DNA from 3 places in the Phycicoccus sp. DTK01 genome. Region 1 is predicted to be linked to each of the others. Evidence: predicted binding sites of a transcription regulator. Region 1 holds the regulator's gene; each other region holds the start of a gene.
The links. The regulator HrcA, encoded in region 1, represses chaperone genes, less so after heat shock. The targets are predictions, from matches to a motif close to TTNGCACTCGNNNNNNNCGAGTGCNAA.
Positions count from the first base shown of each region.

Region 2: the regulator HrcA is predicted to act here: its motif matches at 3,137-3,163, upstream of groL (chaperonin GroEL).
Region 3: the regulator HrcA is predicted to act here: its motif matches at 3,258-3,284, upstream of groES (co-chaperone GroES).

Region 1 is NZ_BOPU01000003.1:494,957-500,487, forward strand. It holds gene hemW (radical SAM family heme chaperone HemW) at 1-834, shown strand, start outside; gene J3473_RS09815 (DUF4870 domain-containing protein) at 874-1,479, opposite strand; gene J3473_RS09820 (TfoX/Sxy family protein) at 1,627-1,929, shown strand; gene J3473_RS09825 (DUF3097 domain-containing protein) at 1,933-2,808, opposite strand; gene hrcA (heat-inducible transcriptional repressor HrcA) at 2,978-4,009, shown strand; gene dnaJ (molecular chaperone DnaJ) at 4,058-5,185, shown strand; gene J3473_RS09840 (16S rRNA (uracil(1498)-N(3))-methyltransferase) at 5,214-5,531, shown strand, end outside.
Region 2 is NZ_BOPU01000006.1:36,134-41,664, reverse strand. It holds gene J3473_RS13640 (DUF3263 domain-containing protein) at 1-112, shown strand, start outside; gene J3473_RS13635 (DUF3349 domain-containing protein) at 310-912, opposite strand; gene J3473_RS13630 (hypothetical protein) at 909-1,205, opposite strand; gene J3473_RS13625 (inorganic phosphate transporter) at 1,224-2,456, opposite strand; gene J3473_RS13620 (hypothetical protein) at 2,601-3,068, shown strand; gene groL (chaperonin GroEL) at 3,281-4,909, shown strand; gene J3473_RS13610 (alkaline phosphatase D family protein) at 5,071-5,531, shown strand, end outside.
Region 3 is NZ_BOPU01000007.1:130,351-135,881, forward strand. It holds gene J3473_RS15065 (PadR family transcriptional regulator) at 1-208, opposite strand, end outside; gene J3473_RS15070 (aspartate/glutamate racemase family protein) at 275-970, opposite strand; gene groL (chaperonin GroEL) at 1,073-2,689, opposite strand; gene groES (co-chaperone GroES) at 2,816-3,109, opposite strand; gene J3473_RS15085 (class I SAM-dependent methyltransferase) at 3,355-4,608, shown strand; gene J3473_RS15090 (acyl-CoA dehydrogenase) at 4,720-5,531, opposite strand, start outside.

The DNA of each region.
Region 1 (5,531 bases):
GACTCGGTGACGCCGCAGGGCCTCGAGACCCTCGCGGCGGGTGGGTTCACGCGGGTGAGCCTCGGGATGCAGAGCGCAGTCCCGAGCGTCCTCGCCACCCTCGACCGCACGCACGACCCGGCACGGGTCGGGCAGGCCGTCGCCGCCGCGCGCGCCGCCGGCCTCGCGACGAGCCTCGACCTCATCTACGGCACCCCCGGGGAGTCGCTCGACGACTGGCGCACGAGCCTCGAGGCCGCCCTGGCGCTCGAGCCCGACCACGTCTCGGCGTACGCCCTCGTCGTCGAGGAGGGCACGCGGATGGCCCGGCAGGTGGCCCGCGGAGAGCTGCCCGAACCCGAGGGCGACGACGAGGCGGACAAGTACGAGCTCGCCGACACGATTCTCGCGCAGGCGGGTTACGGCTGGTACGAGGTGAGCAACTGGGCACGCACGCCGGCCGACCGGTGCCGTCACAACGAGGGCTACTGGCGGGGCGACGCCTGGTGGGGCGTCGGTCCCGGGGCGCACGGGCACGTCGGCGGCGTGCGCTGGTGGAACGTCAAGCACCCCCGCGCGTACGCGGCCCGGCTGGCGGCGGGCGAGTCCCCGGCGGCGGCCCGGGAGGTCCTCACCGCCGAGCAGCGCCACGACGAGGAGGTGCTCCTCGGGGTGCGACTGCGCGAAGGGCTCGACCTCCGCCGGCTCGACGACGCGGGCCGGACGGCCGTGGCCGGGCTCGTCGCCGACGGGCTGCTCGAGGGACCCGCCGCCGTCCGCGACCGGCGGGCCGTCCTCACCCTCCGCGGCCGCCTGCTCGCCGACACGGTCGTGCGCCGGCTGCTCGGTCCCTGACGGGGGAGCGGCCGGCGTACGGACCGGGTCAGCCGCGGGTCACTTGACGAAGCGCGGCGTGAACGGCGGGTTCCACCACTCGCCGTTGTTCGCCTTGACCATCCCGATGATGTGCATGACGAACGCGTAGATCCCGACGAGGAAGATCGTCACGAACCCGACGAGCACGAACATGAGGATGACCGAGACGACGACGCCGATGGCGGTCGTGATCTGGATGTTGAGCGAGTTCGCCGCGTGCGCCCGCACGAACGGCCCGCGGTCCTTGTAGACGAGGTAGATGACGAGGCTGCCGACGAAGCCCAGGGTCCCGGCGCTGATGACCATCGCCACGAGCCCGGCCGCGTGGCTGAGCAGGGCCCAGGTCTTCTCCTCCTGCGCGGTCAGCGGGGCAGCGGGCGCGTACTGGGGCTGGCCGTACTGCTGCTGGCCGTACGGCTGCTGGGCGTACTGCTGCTGCCCCGGGGCCTGCTGCGCGTACTGGGGCTGCGGCGGGGGCGGGGGCACCTCGCCCGCGGCCGGGGTCTCCCAGCCGGGCGTCGGTGCGGGGGCGGCGGGGGGCGCCGGGGGCTCGGCCGGCGGCGGCGGCACGATCTGCGTGGGCTCGTCGCGCGGGGCGTCGTCGCGAGGGGTGTTCTCGCTCATCTCTTCCTCCTGGAGTGGGTCTGGGTCCATCGAACACCCGACGGCCGCGCGGCCCAAGGGGTTCCGGGGGCATGTCGGGGTCCGGGTCGGGGTGCGCTCAGGGCCGACCCCTACCGCCGGCGCCGGCGCCGGGGCCACACTGGGCCCGTGGAGCTGCTCGAGCGGGTCCGGGCGGCGCTGCCGCCCGCGGAGGAGAAGCGGATGTTCGGGGGCGTGGCCTTCATGGTCGACGGCGCGCTCGCGTGCTCGGTCGGGTCCCGGGGCCTCCTCGTGCGGACCGGTCCGGAGCGCTTCGACGAGCTCGTCGCCCGCCCCGGCGTCGAGCCGATGGTCATGAAGGGGCGGACCAGCCGGGGGTGGGTCGACGTCCACGCGTCGGTGCTCGAGGACGACGACGCGCTGGCGGGCTGGCTCGAGGTCGGCGTCGCCGCCGCACGGGCCGCCCGCTGACGCCTACTCAGGCGCCGTCACGAAGTCGATGAGCTCCTCGACGCGACCGAGCAGCTCGGGCTCGAGGTCGGTCCACGAGTCGACGGAGGCGAGGATGCGCCGCCACGCCTGCGCCATGTCGGCCTGGGTCGCGTGCGGCCAGCCGAGGTGCGCGGCGATGCCGTGCTTCCACGACGTCCCGCGCGGGATGACCGGCCACGCGTCCATCCCGAGGCGGCCGGGCTTCACGGACTGCCAGACGTCGACGTAGGGGTGGCCGACGACGAGGACGTGCTGCGCCCAGGGGCGCAGCGCCCGCGCCTCGTCGACGACGCGCGACTCCTTGGTGCCGGGCACGAGGTGGTCGACGAGCACCCCCATCCGGCGGCCGGGGCCGGGGGCGAAGTCGCGGATGGCGCCCGCGAGGTCGTCGACGCCGTCGAGCATCTCGACGACGACACCCTCGACGCGCAGGTCGTGCCCCCACACCTTCTCGACGAGCTCGGCGTCGTGCTTGCCCTCGACGAAGATGCGCGAGCCGCTGGCGACGCGGGCGCGCTGCCCGTGCACCGCGACCGAGCCGCTGGCCGTCCGGGCGCCCGCGGCCTTCGCGGCGGCGAGGCGCTGGGCCTCGGCGGTCCGCGGCGCGACGAGGGTCACGGGGGAGCCGTCGACGAGGAAGCCCGGGCCGAGCCGGAAGCCCTTGGTCCGGCCCCGCCGGTCCTCGAGGTGGACGACGTGGACGCCGCCGGCCTTCTCGACGCGCACGACCGCGCCGACCCATCCGGTCTCGACGTCCTCGACGACCGTGCCGGGCTCGGCCGGCAGCTCGACCGAGCGCCCCCGCCGGGGAGCGCGCCAGTCGCCCGAGAGCACGTCGGATCCGTACCTGTCCACCACGGCCGCGAGGCTAGCCGCGAGCGGCGACGGTCGCCGGGAGCGGCACGCGGGAGCGCCCCTCGGCTTTCGCGCGTGACGGTGCGACGACGTAGCATTGGCACTCGGACGGCGAGAGTGCCAGAGCCCGCCGTGCCGCCCGACCCGACGAGCCGCCCGAGGAGGAGCCCCGATGAGCGAGGACCGCCGCCTGCGCGTGCTCCGGGCCATCGTCCAGGACTACGTGCACACCTCCGAGCCGGTCGGCTCCAAGGCGCTGCTCGAGCGCCACCACCTCGGCGTCTCCGCGGCCACCGTGCGCAACGACATGGCCGCGCTCGAGGAGGACGGCCTCATCGCCGCGCCCCACACCAGCGCCGGCCGGGTGCCCACCGACGCCGGCTACCGGCTCTTCGTCGACCGTCTCTCGCAGATCAAGCCGATGTCGACCGCCGAGCAGCGCGCGATCGCGCACTTCCTCGAGGGGGCCGTCGACCTCGACGACGTCGTCGACCGCACGGTCCGGCTGCTGGCGTCGCTGACCCGGCAGGTCGCGGTCGTGCAGTACCCGTCCCTGTCGCGCTCCTCGGTGCGCCACGTCGAGCTCGTCCCGATCGGCCCCGGGCGGCTCCTCGTCGTCCTCATCACGACGACCGGCCGGGTCGAGCAGCGGGTCATCGAGGTCCCGGCCGACCTGACGACCGACGACGGCGAGCGCGTGCTGTCGGCGCTGCGCACCGAGCTCAACACGGCGACGGCCGGCCGCACCCTCGCCGACGCCTCCTCCGAGCTCGCGGGCGTCCCCGAGCGCTTCGAGGACGGGGCGCGACCGGTCGTGCGGGCGGTCGTCGGCGCGCTGGAGGACTCCCTCGTCGAGGAGCGCGAGGAGCGGCTGGTGCTCGCCGGGACGGCCAACCTCGCCCGCGCCGGCGGCGACTTCACGTCGAGCATCGGCCCGGTGCTCGAGGCGCTCGAGGAGCACGTCGTCCTCCTGCGCCTGCTCGGCACGGTCGCCGAGGAGGGCGGCAGCCTCGCGGTGCGCATCGGGCACGAGAACCCCTACGCCGGGCTGCAGTCGACGTCGATGGTGAGCACCGGGTACGGGTCGGGCGCCGACCTCGTCGCCGGGCTCGGCGTCGTCGGCCCCACGCGCATGGACTACCCCTCGACGATGGCCGCCGTCCGCGCCGTCGCCACCTACGTCTCCCGGATCCTCGCGGACTGACCCGCGCGGACCCCGCCACCACACCGACCCACGGAGGACCCCCCACCCGTGAACGACTACTACGCCGACCTCGGCGTCGCCCGCGACGCGAGCCCCGAGGACATCAAGCGCGCCTACCGCAAGGCCGCGCGCCGGCTGCACCCGGACGTCAACCCCGGCCCCGAGGCCGAGGAGCAGTTCAAGAAGGTGTCGCAGGCCTACGACGTGCTGTCCGACGCCGACAAGCGCCGCCAGTACGACATGGGCGCCGACCCCTACTCGGGGGGCGCCGCCGGCTTCGGCCAGGGCTTCTCGTTCAGCGACATCATGGACGCCTTCTTCGGCGGGCAGGCGGCCGGGCCGAACGCCGGCCCCCGCTCGCGCACCGCCCGCGGCCAGGACGCGCTCGTCCGCCTCGACATCGACCTCGGTGACGCCGTGTTCGGTGGCGAGAAGGAGCTGACCATCGACACCGCGGTCGGCTGCGGCACCTGCCACGGCGACGGCCGCCAGCCCGGCACCGGCACGCGCACCTGCGACGTCTGCGAGGGCCGCGGCGAGATCCGCCAGGTCCAGCGCAGCTTCCTCGGCCAGGTGATGACGACCCGTCCGTGCATGACCTGCCAGGGGTTCGGCCAGATCATCACCGACCCCTGCTACGAGTGCAGCGGCGACGGCCGGGTCCGCACCCGCCGCACGCTCACCCTGCGCGTCCCGGCCGGTGTCGACACCGGCACCCGCATCCAGCTCGCCGGCGAGGGTGAGGTCGGCCCCGGCAACGGCCCGGCCGGTGACCTCTACGTCGAGGTCGCGGTCCGCAAGCACCCGGTCTTCCAGCGTCGCGGCGACGACCTCCACGCGAGCGTCGAGCTGCCGATGACGGCCGCGGCGCTCGGGGCCTCGCTCTCGATGGACACCTTCGACGGGGCGCAGGAGCTCGACATCAAGCGCGGCACGCAGTCCGGCGACACCCTGACCCTGCGCGGCCTGGGTGTCACGCACCTGCGCGGCGGTGGGCGCGGCGACGTCATCGTCCACACGAGCGTGCAGACCCCGACGAGGCTCGACGGCGAGCAGGAGGAGCTGCTGCGGCGGCTCGCGGCCCTGCGCGGCGAGGAGCGTCCGCAGGGGAAGATGGCCAACCCCGCCGACGGCGGCCTGTTCGGCAAGCTGCGCGACGCCTTCAAGGCCCGCTGACCCCGGCTCGTCCGACGCTCCCAGCCCGATGACGCTGCCCGTCCACCTCGTCCCCGCCGGGACCCTCGACGCCGTGGGCCCCGGCTCGGCCGTGCGGCTCGACGGACCCGAGGGCCGGCACGCGGTGGCGGTGCGGCGCACCCGTGTCGGTGAACGGCTGGTGCTCGCCGACGGGGCGGGACGAGCCGTCGAGGGGGAGGTCGTGGTGGTCGAGCGCGACACCCTCGACCTGCGCGTCGACGAGGTCCGCGACGAGCCCGAGCCCGCGCCGCGCTTCGTCCTCGTCCAGGCCCTGGCCAAGGGGGAGCGCGACGACCAGGCGGTCGAGGCGGCCACCGAGTGCGGG
Region 2 (5,531 bases), on a different contig from region 1:
CGACAACCCGGTGGCCCTCGCGCACGACCCGATGCTCGTCAAGCGGCTGCGGCGCCTGCGCGCCAGCCGCCAGCGCGCCCGCTCGGCCCGCCGCCTCGGCATGGAGCCCTGAGCCGGGAGGCCCCCAGAACCAGAGATGCCCGTCCGTGAGGGAAGCCGGACGGGCATCTCTGCTGTCCGGCCCCTCCCGCGCAGCGCCGTCCCACCCGGCGGTCCGCGACGTCCCACCCGTCGAGTGAACAGGACACGCCGCGTGCGCGGGGGCGCAGGCGGCGTGTCCTGTTCACTCGACGGGGTGAGGGCCCGGCGTCAGGGGAGGTCGGGGTCGGGGAACTCGACCGGCCAGCCCTTCTTGGCCAGCTGGTCGCGCACCCGGCGCAGGTCCTTCTCGCTGGGGTCGGCGTGCGTGTACTCGGTGATGGCGGCGGCGATGTCCGACGGCCCGGCGGGGCTGACGTCGGCCCGGCGCAGCGCCTTGGCGATCTTCTTGACCTCGGAGCGGGTCAGGCGGCGCTCGAGGAGCGCGAGCAGCGGCACGTAGTCGTGCTCGGGCACGCCGCCCGGGTAGCCCTCGCGCAGCCAGTTGACGATGCGGGCGAGCGGGCTGCCCTCGCGCGGCGGGGCCTCGTCCTCCTCCTCGTCCATGCCACCGAGCGGCCAGCCGCCGAGGACGAGCTTGGCGCTGACCTGGCGGACCTGCTCGTCCTCGGGGACGAGGGCCCGGACGGCCCTGCGCGAGAGCAGCTTCTCGCCGGCCAGCTTGCGCAGGACGTCGTGCGCCGCGTGCGTGCCCAGCTGCTCCTGGAGGACCGCGCCGAGGGCGGCCGCCTCGGCGTCGGGGACGCCGTCGGGGAAACCGGCCCGGATGTGGGCGATCACCGAGTGCGACAGCTGCGGCATGGCGGAACTCACTTCTTGTCGACGATGGTCGGGAACACGTGCTCGAAGCTCACGGCCTTCCCGAAGCCGCTCGCGACGATGAGCACGAGGCCGAGCACGACCCCGGCGACGATGACCCCGACGAGCAGCCCGGCGACGGCCCGTCCGAGCGGCGAGTACCGCACGCTACCGTCCGGGGCCTCGTCGGCGCCGACGACGAGCGCGCGCATGGCGAGGGCGTAGATCACGGGCAGGCCGGCCCCGAAGAGCAGGCCGACGATCAGGACGTTGCCGGCGCCCTCGAGGGCGAGCTGGATGCTGCGCATGGTGGTCGGTCCTCTCCGTCAGCGGGTCGGGGTCTTGGTGGGGGCCGGGGTGGTGGCCGCGGGCTCGCCGCCCGTCGCACCCCACTCCTCGGTGACGTTGTGGGCCCCGACGTGCTCGCGCTTGGAGCGCAGGTACATGAACAGGGACGCGGCGCACAGGATCGCGAAGACGAGCAGCGCACCGGGCGCGCCGCCGAGCGTGTGCCCGACCCACCACATGAGCGCGCCCATCCCGGCGGCGATGGGGAAGGTCAGCGCCCAGGCGACGACCATCCGACCGGCGGTGGACCAGCGCACGTGGGTGCCGCGGCCGAGCCCACCACCGAGGACCGAGCCGGTGGCGACGTGGGTCGTCGAGAGGGCGAACCCGAGGTGGCTCGAGGCGAGGAGGACGGCGGCGGTGGCGCCGTCGCTCGAGAGGCCCTGGCGCGGCGTGATGTCGACCAGGCCCTTGCCGAGCGTGCGGATGATCCGCCAGCCGCCGATGTACGTGCCGAGGGCGATGGCCGTCGCGGCGCTCACCTTGACCCAGATCGGGACGGCGTCGGTGCGGTCCCAGTGGCCGCTCGCGATGAGGGCGAGGGTCATGACGCCCATCGTCTTCTGGGCGTCGTTCGTGCCGTGCGCGAGCGAGACGAGCGAGGCGCTGCCGATCTGGCCCCAGCGGAAGTACCGCTCGTTGAGCCGGTCCATCACCGAGGAGGTGATCCGGTGCACGAGCCAGCACCCGATGAACGCGACGACGAGCGCGACGGCGGGGGAGAGCAGGGAGGGCAGGAGGATCTTGCCGACGACGCCGTCGAGCTTGGTCCCGTCACCGGTCCACTTGACGCCCGCGAGGCCGAGCCCCGCGGCGCCGGCGCCGGTCAGCCCGCCGAGGAGGGCGTGCGAGGAGCTCGAGGGCAGGCCGAGCAGCCAGGTGAAGAGGTTCCAGACGATCCCGCCGACGAGGCCGGCGAGCACGATGAGCAGCAGCGCCTCACCGCCGTCGGTCAGGAGCTCGGGCCGTGGGGCCCCGCTCTTGTCCTGGATTTTGATGACGGCGTTCGACACGGTGAGGGCCACCTCGACGGAGAGGAAGGCGCCGACGAGGTTGAGCACCGCGCTGAGGCCGACCGCCACCTTGGGCGCGAGGGCCCCGGTGGAGATCGACGCCGCCATCGCGTTGGCCGTGTCGTGGAAGCCGTTCGTGAAGTCGAAGGCCAGGGCCGTCACGATGACGAGCACGAGGATGAGGGTCGCTGCGTCCACGAGGCACCAGTGTGGGGCGGCAACCCCGGCTTCACCAAGACGGGGCCCGTCGTTCACCCGTTGTTCACCCGGCGCGGCGGGACTGCTGCGGCTCCCGGGGCGCGTGGGGCGGCGCCGGGGCATCCGTTTTGTCAGGATGGGGTGATGAGCGACCTGGACTGGAGCACCCCGGACGGACTCGCCGCGATCCGCGCGCACCTCGTCGAGCGCATCGACGGATGGCGGGAGCCGGCCGCGCACGCCGTGGGGCTGTCACCGGCCTCCTCGACGCCGGACTGGCTCTTTCCGCACGTCACGGCGACGCCCGGCGGCCGGCCGGCCCTCGCGACGGTCGTCCTCGCGACGGTGCTCGGTCACGACGGCTCGACCGCCACCCTGCCCCTGTCGCGCTCGGACCTCGCGGCGGCCGTCGAGTCGCTGGCCCCGGCCGAGGCGTGCACGGACCTGCCGCACCCCAACCTCGCCGCGTGGCGCGAGGTCCTCGCCGAGCTGGACGGCAACCCGGCCCGCGAGGCGGTCGCCGTCTTCGTCGCCGACCTCGAGGACCCGGTGGCCTCGGAGGCCGACGCCTCGCTGCGCGTCCACCTCGACGGGGCCGACCCCGCGCTCTGATGCTCGCACCCGGCCCGGGCCGCCGGTGAGCGTTTGCACTCTCCCCCCGAGAGTGCCAATAATGACCATTAGCACTCTCATCATGAGAGTGACAGAACAGACCGGTCCGGTGAGGGCAGGTGCGCCGACGGTGACGTGAGCCGCGGCCCCGGCCCGTCCGTCGCGGGCACCGCCCGGTCCCACCATCGATTCGCGTGGGAGGAACCACCCGAATGGCCAAGATCATCGCTTTCGACGAGGAGGCACGCCGCGGTCTCGAGCGAGGCATGAACACCCTCGCCGACGCCGTCAAGGTGACCCTCGGTCCGAAGGGCCGCAACGTCGTCCTGGAGAAGAAGTGGGGCGCCCCCACGATCACCAACGACGGTGTCTCGATCGCCAAGGAGATCGAGCTCGACGACCCGTACGAGAAGATCGGCGCCGAGCTGGTCAAGGAGGTCGCGAAGAAGACCGACGACGTCGCCGGTGACGGCACGACGACGGCCACCGTCCTCGCCCAGGCACTCGTCCGCGAGGGCCTGCGCAACGTCGCCGCCGGGGCCAACCCGATGGCGCTCAAGCGCGGCATCGAGAAGGCCGTCCGCGCCGTCTCCGACGAGCTGCTCGCCAACGCCAAGGACGTCGAGACCAAGGAGCAGATCGCTGCCACGGCCTCGATCTCCGCTGCTGACCCCCAGATCGGCGAGATGATCGCCGAGGCCATGGACAAGGTCGGCAAGGAGGGTGTCATCACCGTCGAGGAGAGCAACACCTTCGGCCTCGAGCTCGAGCTCACCGAGGGCATGCGCTTCGACAAGGGCTACATCAGCCACTACTTCGTCACCGACACCGAGCGCATGGAGGCCGTGCTCGAGGACCCGTACGTCCTCATCGCGAACTCCAAGATCGGCTCGATCAAGGACCTGCTGCCCCTCCTCGAGAAGGTCATGCAGTCCGGCAAGCCGCTCCTCGTCATCTCCGAGGACGTCGACGGCGAGGCCCTGAGCACGCTCGTGGTCAACAAGATCCGCGGCACCTTCAAGTCCGTCGCCGTCAAGGCCCCGGGCTTCGGCGACCGCCGCAAGGCCATGCTCGGCGACATCGCCATCCTCACCGGTGGCCAGGTCATCTCCGAGGAGGTCGGCCTCAAGCTCGACACCGCGGACCTCTCGCTCCTCGGCCGCGCCCGCAAGGTCGTCGTCACCAAGGACGAGACGACGATCGTCGAGGGTGCCGGTGACAACGACCAGATCCAGGGTCGTGTCAACCAGATCCGCGCCGAGATCGAGAAGACCGACTCGGACTACGACCGCGAGAAGCTCCAGGAGCGCCTCGCCAAGCTCGCCGGCGGCGTCGCCGTCATCAAGGCGGGCGCGGCCACCGAGGTCGAGCTCAAGGAGCGCAAGCACCGCATCGAGGACGCCGTCCGCAACGCGAAGGCCGCCGTCGAGGAGGGCATCGTCGCCGGTGGTGGCGTCGCCCTCATCCAGGCCGGGGCCAAGGCGTTCGCGTCCCTCGACCTCCAGGGTGACGAGGCCACCGGGGCGAACATCGTCAAGGTCGCCATCGAGGCGCCGCTCAAGCAGATCGCGATCAACGCCGGTCTCGAGGGCGGGGTCGTCGCGGAGAAGGTCAGCAACCTCGAGTCGGGCTGGGGCCTCAACGCCGCCACCGGTGAGTACGTCGACCTCGTGTCGGCGGGCGTCATCGACCCGGCGAAGGTCACCCGCTCGGCGCTGCAGAACGCGGCGTCCATCGCGGCGCTGTTCCTCACGACCGAGGCCGTCATCGCCGACAAGCCCGAGAAGGCCGCTCCGGCCATGCCGGGCGGCGGCGACGACATGGGCGGCATGGGCTTCTGAGCCCCTGACGCACCACGGGTCACGACCGACGGGCGGTCCTCCTCCGGGAGGGCCGCCCGTCGGCGTCCCCACCCTCCCCGGCCCGCGTCAGGGGTGGACGGGGGTCGGGCCGGGGTGCTCACCCACAGCCGACGCCCAGCCTCGGACGGCAGGATGAGGCCATGAGCCACCCCGAGCCCGGTGAGGCCCACCCCCTCGTCCTCGGCCCGCTGCTCCGCCACGTCGACGACGTCTCGGCGACGATCTGGGTCCGCACCGCCGCGGCCGCCACGGTCACCGTCGTGCGCGACGGTCGCCGCTGGAGCGCGCCCACCTTCCGCGTCCACGGGTCGCACTACGCGCTCGTCGTCTGCGACGGCCTCGAGCCCGGCACCGACGACCCGTACGAGCTGCTCGTCGACGACGAGCGCGTCTGGCCCCTCGACGGCGCACCGCCGAGCCGCATCCGCACCCTCGACCCCGCCCGCATGCCGCACTTCGCCTTCGGCTCCTGTCGCACGACGGGCACGCACGACGACGAGGGCGTGCGGCGCCACGGCGTCGACGCCCTGCGCAGCCTCGCGGTGACGCTGCGCGACGTGCCGGAGGCCGGCTGGCCCGACCTGCTCGTCCTCCTCGGCGA
Region 3 (5,531 bases), on a different contig from region 1:
CGTAGACCCGGCGGTCCGGGCCCCCGTCGCGCTCGACCGCGGCGAGCTCGACCCATCCCTTCGAGGCCGCCCGCTCGAGCGCGGTGTAGACCTGCCCCGGGGCGATGGGACGCGCCGACGGGAACGCGGCGTCGTGCGCCCGCTTGAGGTCGTAGCCGTGCTGCTGCCCCCTCGACAGCAGCCCCAGCAGGACGTGTCCCGTCGTCATGCGCCCACTATTCACTGTGTGACTAGTGGCGGCAAGGGCCGTTGCGAGAACTCGCAGAACCCGGGGTCAGGCGGTCGCGCAGAGCCAGTCGACGCCGGCGGCGACGTGGAGCGCCGTCGTGTCGACGAGCGGCACCGCGGCGTCACCATCGCTCAGCAACAGCCCGATCTCGGTGCAGCCGAGGACGACCGCCTCCGCCCCGTCGGCGACGAGCCGCTCGACGACCCCGAGGTAGGCGGCGCGCGACTCCTCGCGGACGACGTCGCGCACGAGCTCGTCGTAGATGACCCGGTGCACCAGCTCGCGGTCGGCCTCCCCGGGCACGAGCACGTCGAGGCCGCGAGCGCGCAGGCGGTCGGCGTAGAACGCCTGCTCCATCGTGAAGCGGGTCGCGAGCAGGCCGACCCGTCGGTGGCCGCCGGCCAGCAGCGCGTCGGCCGTCGGGTCGGCGATGTGCAGCAGCGGCACCCCGGCCGCGGCCTCGATGTCGTCGGCGACCCGGTGCATCGTGTTCGTCGCGAGGAGCAGCGCCTGCGCTCCCCCGGCCGCCAGCCCGCGGGCGGCATCGGCGAGGAGCGCAGCCGTGGTGGGCCAGTCGTCGGCGTGCTGGGCCGCGGCCACCGGGGCGAAGTCGACCGAGTGCAGCAGGAGCCGCGCCGAGTGCAGCCCGCCGAGCCGCGCAGCGACCCCCGCGTTGAGCCCGCGGTAGTAGGCCTCCGTCGAGGTCCAGCTCATCCCGCCGAGCACCCCGAGCAGCCGCATGCGCCCGACCCTACGCCGCGGCGCCGACGCCGACCGGCACGACGACGCCGCCCGGCCCCCTGACGGGGACCGGGCGGCGTGCGGTGTCGCGGGAGGTGGGGCTCAGTGGCCGTGCCCGTGGCCGTGGCCACCGGCGGCAGCCGGCTCCTCCTCCTTCTTCTCGACGACGAGGGTGTCGGTCGTGAGGACCATCGAGGCGATCGAGGCCGCGTTGCGCAGCGCCGAACGGGTCACCTTGACCGGGTCGATGACGCCGGCCTTGACGAGGTCCTCGTACTCGCCGGTGGCGGCGTTGAGGCCCTGGCCCGCGGGGAGCTCGGAGACCTTCGCCACCGCGACGTAGCCCTGGAGGCCCGCGTTCTCGGCGATCCAGCGCAGCGGCTCGGCCGCGGCCTTGCGGACGATGTTCGCGCCCACGGCCTCGTCACCCTCGAGCCCGATGGTGTCGAGCACGGCGACGGCCTGGATGAGCGCGGAGCCACCACCGGAGACGATGCCCTCCTCGATCGCGGCGCGCGTCGCGGAGATCGCGTCCTCGATGCGGTGCTTCTTCTCCTTGAGCTCGACCTCGGTGTGCGCGCCGACCTTGATGACGCAGACGCCGCCGGCGAGCTTCGCGAGGCGCTCCTGGAGCTTCTCGCGGTCCCAGTCGGAGTCGGTGCGCTCGATCTCCTGCTTGATCTGGGCGACGCGGCCCTCGACGTCGGAGGCCTCGCCCGCGCCGTCGATGATGACCGTCGAGTCCTTGGTGACGACGACGCGGCGCGCCTGGCCGAGGGTCTCGAGACCGACCTGGTCGAGCTTGAGGCCGACCTCCTCGGCGACGACCTGGCCGCCGGTGAGGACCGCCATGTCCTGCAGCATCGCCTTGCGGCGGTCGCCGAAGCCGGGGGCCTTGACGGCGACGACGTTGAACGTGCCGCGCATCTTGTTGACGACGAGCGTCGAGAGGGCCTCGCCGTCGACGTCCTCGGCGATGATGACGAGCGGCTTGCCCGACTGGACGACCTTCTCGAGCACCGGCAGGACGTCGGCGATGGCCGAGATCTTGCCCTGGTTGATGAGCACGTAGGCGTCCTCGACGACGGCCTCCATGCGCTCCGGGTCGGAAACGAAGTACGGGGAGATGTAGCCCTTGTCGAACTGCATGCCCTCGGTGAACTCGAGCTCGGTGGAGGCGGTCGAGGACTCCTCGACGGTGATGACGCCGTCCTTGCCGACCTTGTCGAACGCGTCGGCGATGGTGGCGCCGATCTCGGTGTCCTGCGCGGAGAGCGAGGCGACCTGGGCGATCTCGTCCTTGGACTCGATCTCGCGGGCGTTCTCGAGCAGGCGCTCGGAGACGGCGTCGACGGCCTTGTCCATCCCGCGCTTGAGGCCCGAGGGAGCGGCGCCGGCCGCGACGTTGCGCAGGCCCTCCTTGACCATCGCCTGGGCGAGGACCGTCGCGGTCGTCGTCCCGTCACCGGCGATGTCGTTGGTCTTGGTGGCGACCTCCTTGGCGAGCTGCGCGCCGAGGTTCTCGTAGGCGTCCTCGAGCTCGACCTCGCGGGCGATCGTGACGCCGTCGTTCGTGATCGTGGGGGCGCCCCACTTCTTGTCGATGACGACGTTGCGGCCCTTCGGGCCGAGCGTCACCTTGACGGCGTTCGCGAGGGCGTCGACGCCCCGCTCGAGCGCCTTGCGGGCGGAGTCGTTGAACTCCAGTTCCTTGGCCATGGGTGTCCTTTGCTGGGGGTGACGGGCGGCGCGGTGCGCCCGACCCGTCGCGTGGGTCAGGGGGATGCCGGACGCGTCCCGGCGGCACGGGGCCGCCGGGACGCGGTCACGGCGTCAGCGGACTGCTCAGCCGACGACGGCGAGCACGTCGCGGGCGGAGAGGATGAGGTACTCCTCGCCGCCGTGCTTGATCTCGGTGCCGCCGTACTTGCTGAAGATGACCCGGTCGCCGACCTGGACGTCGAGCGGGACCCGGTTGCCCTTGTCGTCGATGCGACCGGGGCCGACCGCGAGGACCTCGCCCTCCTGGGGCTTCTCCTTCGCGGTGTCCGGGATGACGAGACCGGACGCGGTGGTCTGCTCGGCCTCGAGGCTCTTGATGACGATGCGGTCCTCGAGCGGCTTGATGGAAACCGACACGGTGTGCTCCTCCCCTTGCTGGGATGAGTCGAAGTGGACGGGGACGTGCGCGTCCGGGCCGTGCTCGCCGTCGCGGGGGTCGACCGCGGCCCGGGGTGCGCTGGCACTCGCACGGGGCGAGTGCCAATGAGGCAAATCTAGGCCGCGCTTAGCACTCGGTCAACTCGAGTGCCAGCCGGGCGCGGCGCGGGCGTCCGGAGGGTTCGCACCGGGCCCCGAGAAGGCGGATGGCAGGATGACCGGCCGTGGACGTCGGCATCGTGCGAGCCCTGGGGTCGCCGGAGGGGAAGGAGCTCCTGCGCTCCCTCCCGCCGTACGACCCCGCGGCGGTGTTCGCGCTCCAGGACCGGCTGCGCCGCGAGGGCCACGCGGCCGACTTCGTGGCCGCCGTGCTCACCCAGCAGCGGCTGCGCGCGCGGGCCGTCGCGAAGTTCGGCGAGTTCGCCGGCGACCTCCTCTACACGCCCGACGGGCTCGAGCAGGCCTCGCGGCTCGAGGTCGCGGCCACCCACGCGGGCCGCTTCTACAACGCCTCGCTGGCGACGGTGCACGACCTCGGCTGCGGCATCGGCAGCGACGCCGTCGCGATGTCGGCGCTCGGCGTGACCGTGCAGGCCGTCGACATCGACCCCGTGACGGCGGCCATCGCCGACACCAACCTGCGGCCCTGGCCCGACTCCCGCGCCCACGAGGGCTACGCCGAGGAGTTCGAGCCGCCGCGCGACCCGCTGCGCTCGCGCGTCGGCGTCTGGCTGGACCCGGCACGCCGCATCCCCGGCAAGACCGGGCGGCACGGGCGCATCAAGCGGGTGTTCCGGCTCGACGAGATCCGGCCATCGTGGCAGTTCGTCCTCCAGGTGGCGACGGCGGTGCCGGCCACCGGGGCGAAGCTCTCGCCGTCGATGCCGCACGACGCGATCCCGCTCGGCACCGAGGCGCAATGGACCTCGTACGGCGGCGAGGTGCTCGAGTGCGCCGTCTGGTGGGGGCCGCTGGCCCAGCGCCCCGGCCGCAGCGCGCGCATCCTCGCGGCCGGGCGCTCGCCGGTCGAGGTCGACGAGACGATGGCCGAGCCGGACCCACCGACGGCCGAGGGCACCGGCTCGATCGGTGCCTGGCTGTACGAGCCGGACCGCGCCGTGACGCAGGCCGGGCTGCTCGGGGCCGTGACCGGGGCGACGCTCGGGGTCGAGGTCGACACGGGGCTGGGGTACGTGCTCTCGGACGCCGAGGTGGACCTGCCGTACGCGCGGCGGTACGCGGTGCTCGAGTCGATGCCGTTCACCGTCAAGACACTGCGGGCGTGGCTGGCGCAGCACGGCGTGACCGGGCTGACCGTCAAGAAGCGCGGGGTCCGGCTCGACGACGACGAGCTGCGGCGGCAGCTGAAGATCGGGCGCGGCGCCGGCGACGGGGCGCAGGCGACGGTCGTGCTCACGCGGGTCGCGGGCCAGCAGACGGCGATCGTCGTCGAGCCCGTGGTGCCGGCCGCCGGCTGAGAGCGGGCGTGAGCAGCCCGAGACCCCGGTTCGTCCGCGAGACCCCGGAACCGTTCCGGGGTCTCGCGGACATTTCGGGGTGACCCCGAAATGCTGAGTCACCCGGCCGGGTCAGGGGCCGACGAGGTCGCGCGCGCCGAGGACCTCCGGCGGGATGCCGAACGCCTCGACGAGCTCGAGCGCAACGGGCCGCAGGCGCCGCAGCAGCGCCGTCACCTCCCGCGTGATGGCCTTCGAGCGCGGCGCCGACAGCCGCCCGTGCTCGAGGAACCAGCCGCGGTCGGCCTCGATGGTCACGAGCGCGTGCAGGTCGCAGAGCGCCCCGAGCACCTCGCGCGTCGGCCCCTCCGGCTGGGCCCGCACCTGCGCGACGAACGCCTCGACGACGAGCCGCTCGACGTGCGAGCGGGCCGCGGCGATGACGTGGTCCTGCACGTCGTTGAACACCTCGCCCGGCGGCCGGCCGGCGTCGACCCCCGCCTTGAGCCGACGCGCCACCCCCGCGACCTGGTGCTCCTCGCGGAAGCGCAGCATCGCCAGGTGGTAGTCGGGGTCGAGCAGCCCGGCGTCGGTGTCCGCGCCGTCGCGCCCCGTCGGCAGCACGTCCCGGATGCGCTCGAGCAGCTGGTGCGCCGCGGTGAGCTCGACGACGGTGTCGACGGCCAGCCCGGCGACGAAGCGGACCATCCCGCGCTGGTCGAGGTCCTCGAAGGACGAGGAGTAGTCGGTGAGCAGCCCCTTGGCGACGAGCTGGAGCAGGACGTGGTTGTCGCCCTCGAACGTCGTGAAGACGTCGGTGTCGGCCTTGAGCGCCGCGAACCGGTTGGCCGAGAGGTAGCCGGCGCCGCCGCACGCCTCGCGGCACTCCTGGATGGCGTGCGTCGCGTGCCAGGTGGCGAGCGCCTTCTGGCCGGCGGCGCGCG